One region of the Vagococcus lutrae genome, then DNA from elsewhere that is predicted to be linked to it. Evidence: riboswitches for the same ligand, from Rfam matches in the RefSeq annotation. Region 1 holds a riboswitch; the other holds the start of a gene.

Region 1 (2,213 bases):
TGATGATAACTGTTTAGGTATGCATGTCGCAAAACACGGGCGTCTTCTTGTCCATTAATATCTAAGTGATATTCTAATACAATTTTATCTTGTGTTAACGTCCCAGTTTTGTCCGTACAAAGGACATCCATAGCACCGAAGTTTTGAATGGCATTTAAATCTTTAATAACTGTTCCTTCTTTCGCCATACTTGTAGCACCTTTGACTAAACTTGTCGTCACAATCATTGGTAACATCTCTGGTGTCAATCCGACAGCAATAGACAATCCGAAAAAGAGCGCCTCTACCCAATCCCCTTTTGTTAGACCGTTAATTAAAATAACTGTCGGAGCCATTATTAACATAAAACGAATTAAAAGCCAGGAAACTTCACTAATGCCAACATCAAAACTTGTCAATTCATCTGTTTTAGCAACATCCCGAGCAATTCCACCAAAAATAGTATCATCGCCAACAGCAACCACAATACCTGTCGCCGTACCACTGACAACGTTACTGCCCATATACACCATATTTTGATAATCAGTTTGACTCTCTCTCGCTGAAATATCTACAGGAGCTGTCTTTTCTACCGGATGACTTTCTCCCGTCATAGCCGACTGACTAACAAACAAATCTTTTGCCGCTATAATCCGTATATCCGCTGGAATCATATCTCCCGCAGACAAGTGAACGCGGTCACCTACAACAATTTCTTCAGTAGGGACTTCTATTCTCTCTTGTCCTTTACGTGTGACCGTCGCCGTAACTCTAACTAACGATAAAAGACTCTCCGCTGCTTTTGATGATCTAACTGACTGAAACAATGTCAAACTACCGCTGATTGTTACCATCGTACTGATAATAATAACAGCCGTTAGATCTTTTTCAGCCCCACTTGCCAACCAATAATCAGTCACAAACGAGATAATCGCAAGCACCATTAATATAATCGTAAACGGGGTAAAAAAAGCTTTTCTCACTTTTGTTCCCCAAGATTCTTTTTCGTATTCGGACAAAATATTCGCCCCATATTTACGACGACTATTTTCCACCTCATCTTGTGCCAATCCATTTTGACCGCCTCCTAATTTTCTAGTAAGGCGCGCTACTTCACTTCTTGCTGCAAACTCATAACGCTTATCCATAACTGACAGCGTATTGTTTAATTCTTTCATTCTCATTTTTTTCCCTCGCTCTCCATAAATATAACCGGTCGCACTTTTCTCCATTCATGAACAAAAGGACGCCGAACATTTTGAAGGCGCTAGAAATTATCATCTAATTACCATTTAACTCATCTAACTCGTTGAGTTTTAGCACTATATAACGTAAAAGAATAGCTATTTCTATTCTTTAGCTACTTTGGGAAAAGCCTTACTCGACCATTCCTGTCCTACCCATTGGCGTCTCTGGACGTTTTTGAGCAGTAGCCTGTGTTTATATAGGAGCCTCACCTAACGAAAAGTCCTAGACTTTCTATCGGGTGCTGGATCATCAGTGTCCATTCCTAAACACCTACACGAACAATCTGAATTTTCCATAACATCACCCCTTGTATGCTTTATTTAAAATAAAGACAAAAAAATCTCTTACGTCAAAACCAACGTAAGAGATAAATAGGCATGTTAAAAAAACACGGATCACTTCGTTGAGTTTTGACACTATACAACGTAAAAGAATGTCCATTCTTTAGCTACCTTGGGAAAAGCCTTAAGTCGACTAGTCCTGTCCTACTCATTGGCGTCTCTGGACGTTTTTGAGCAGCAGCCTGTGTTTGTATAGGAGCCTCACCTAACAAATCTTTATTTTATTAACTATAAGCCTACCATTGATGTGATATTTCGTCAACTCTTCATTTTTTTACCACATTTTCAAAGTCTTTTTAATTACAATCTTTAATAATTGAGTGTATAATAAACATATCATACAGGAGGTGTTCAGAATGAAAACAGAAAAAGAAATTAACATGCTGATTGTCGAAGCAAAAAAAGAAGTTGACCGTCTTGAAGAACAACGTCACAAAGATTTAGGTAACTCGATGAACTTCATTCACAATGAAATAGAACTCCAACGCACACTCGCTCAAATCGAAGCTTACGAAGAAACACTTAACTAAACGCTTAGATTATGATTCGAAACAAAACTATGATATACTGTGTAAGATATGAAAAATGTTTAAATACATTATTTTAATTTGTTTTGAAGAAATTTATTCGCACTGGCGTAGTTAA
Region 2 (2,213 bases), 180 kb from region 1:
ATGTATCTTCTCCTGTTTTTAAAATCAAGGCTTTCCCTTGACCACTAAGCACGTCCGTCCCCATAAACACTAAGTCTTGTAAGTCAAGCGCTGTTAAATCATCTTCTTGAATTTCTTCTTCACTGACACCTGAATAGACAAACTTTTCAACCGGCATTGATTCACCCGTCATGGATGACTGATTGACGAATAGGTCATTTGCCCAAATTAATTTAGCATCGGCTGGAATCATGTCACCTGTTGCTAAACTGACAATATCTCCTGGAACGACTTCGTCCATCGGAATCTCGATAACTTCGCCATCACGTGTTACCGCACAGGTGTTTTCAATCATTTCTTTCAATTCAAAACTTGCTTTCTGTGACCGATAATCTTGAATAAATTGAATCATGACACTTGCCGTAATCATAATTCCCATAATAATAGCAGCATCATGGTCGCCTGTTAAAGCTGAAACAACTAATAACAATGCGAGAACATAGACAAATGGATCTTGAAACGCGTGTAGCAATAATTTCCATGCTGGACGAGGCTTTTGAGCTGCCACCTCATTTGGACCAAATTCTTCCAACCTAAGTTTAGCATCCTCACTGGTCAGACCTTCTGGCGTCGTACGTAACTCCATCATCAATTCTCGATCAGAAAGTTTAACAAGTTTTTTTAACTCATTATCTTTTGATGATGCGCCAGAAAATGTTGGTTGTTTTCCTGCTTGTTTTTTTTCCATTTCCTCATCCCTTTCTTCGTTAGAACGTTTCTGTTAAATAAAACAAAAAATGCACTCTCGACACGAGAGTGCATTATAAATAACAACGTTATTCTATATAATACGCCAAATCTCAACGTCGAGTTTTAGCACTGAATGGCTTAGATAGTCAATAATCACTATCAGCTACATTAGAAAAAGCCTTGTTCGACAATTTCAGTTGACCCTAAAAAAACTCATCACAATATTCTCTCGATTATTGGAGGGCAGTAGCGTATTTCCAGACAGGAGCCTCACCTAACAGATTGTTCTATTTTTATCACACTTACTAGACTACATATAAAGATTCCTTTTGTCAAATATTCTATACAGCATGAATATGAATTTTTTAATTTTAAAAAATTAACCGACCATCACGTGCTCTTCAGGATAGCGTATCAATCCCTCATTGTTGCGTTGACGACCCGCGATTGATAATAAGAACGTGTACACTCCCACACGACCGATAAACATAAGTAACATAATGACAAACTTGCCTATCATCGTTAAATGGGGTGTTAAACCTAACGTGACGCCTACTGTACCAAACGCCGAAAAGACTTCAAAGGCTACATATTCGATACCAAATTCACGCGGTATTACTTCTGTTACAGATAGTAACGCAGTAGCGGTAATCGTAATGGTAACACATATAAAGAAGAGCGCAAAAGCACGCATGACAATTTCTTGCTTAATCGTACGATAGTGAAAAACTGTCCGATTCTTCCCTTTAATTGTCGCCCATGCATGAAGTAGTAGCACACCTAATGTTGATACTTTTAACCCACCTGCTGTCGAGCCAGAATTTCCGCCGACGAACATTAACATCATCGTTAGTAATAAACTAGCATGTGATAAATCCGCATATGGAATACTATTAAAACCTGCTGTTCTTGGTGTAACCGCAAGGAAAAATGTATTCACAATACGTTGAAACGGAGTTAATTGATCACTATATGCTTGTAAATTATTTTCGAATAGTAAAAACAATATAAAACTGCTGATTAAAATAATAATAGTCATACGCAATGTTAACTGAGTATGCAGAGTCATTTTACGGCGTTTGTACCAAGTTAACAAATCTCGCCAAACAACAAATCCCAGACCTCCGGCAATAATCAGACCACTAACCACTAACATAAAGTAGCTGTTAGTCCGCACTCCTTCTAAACTATTTCCAAACAAATCAAAACCAGCATTACAATAAGCTGAAATCGCATGAAAAACACTATATCCCAAACCATTAATTACACCATGCTTAGGGATAAAATAAAAAGAAAATAAAATCGTTCCAATCATTTGTGTCACAAATGAAAATTTTAAGACATACAATCCTAACTTCAAGACCCCTGAGTATTCACCTAAGTTTAAAGACTCTTTAAAAATTAATCGTGCTTGGAAGTTCACTTTTTTTCGCATAAACATGACCACGATTAGCGTCATTAACATGAAACTCATTCCGCCAATT

Evidence for each region. A riboswitch is a leader RNA that binds a small molecule or an ion and turns the genes downstream of it on or off. The one in region 1 is predicted to bind magnesium.
Region 2: it holds a riboswitch for magnesium, as region 1 does, so the genes downstream of both, mgtA (magnesium-translocating P-type ATPase) here and mgtA (magnesium-translocating P-type ATPase) in region 1, are expected to answer to the same signal.

The regions. Positions count from the first base shown of each region.
Region 1 is NZ_CP097017.1:267,678-269,890, reverse strand. Features, by position in the region: gene mgtA (magnesium-translocating P-type ATPase) at 1-1,157, opposite strand, end outside; M-box (ykoK) riboswitch at 1,274-1,451, opposite strand; M-box (ykoK) riboswitch at 1,616-1,788, opposite strand; gene M2919_RS01295 (hypothetical protein) at 1,925-2,098, shown strand.
Region 2 is NZ_CP097017.1:90,376-92,588, reverse strand. Features, by position in the region: gene mgtA (magnesium-translocating P-type ATPase) at 1-727, opposite strand, end outside; M-box (ykoK) riboswitch at 831-1,018, opposite strand; gene M2919_RS00500 (TrkH family potassium uptake protein) at 1,109-2,213, opposite strand, start outside.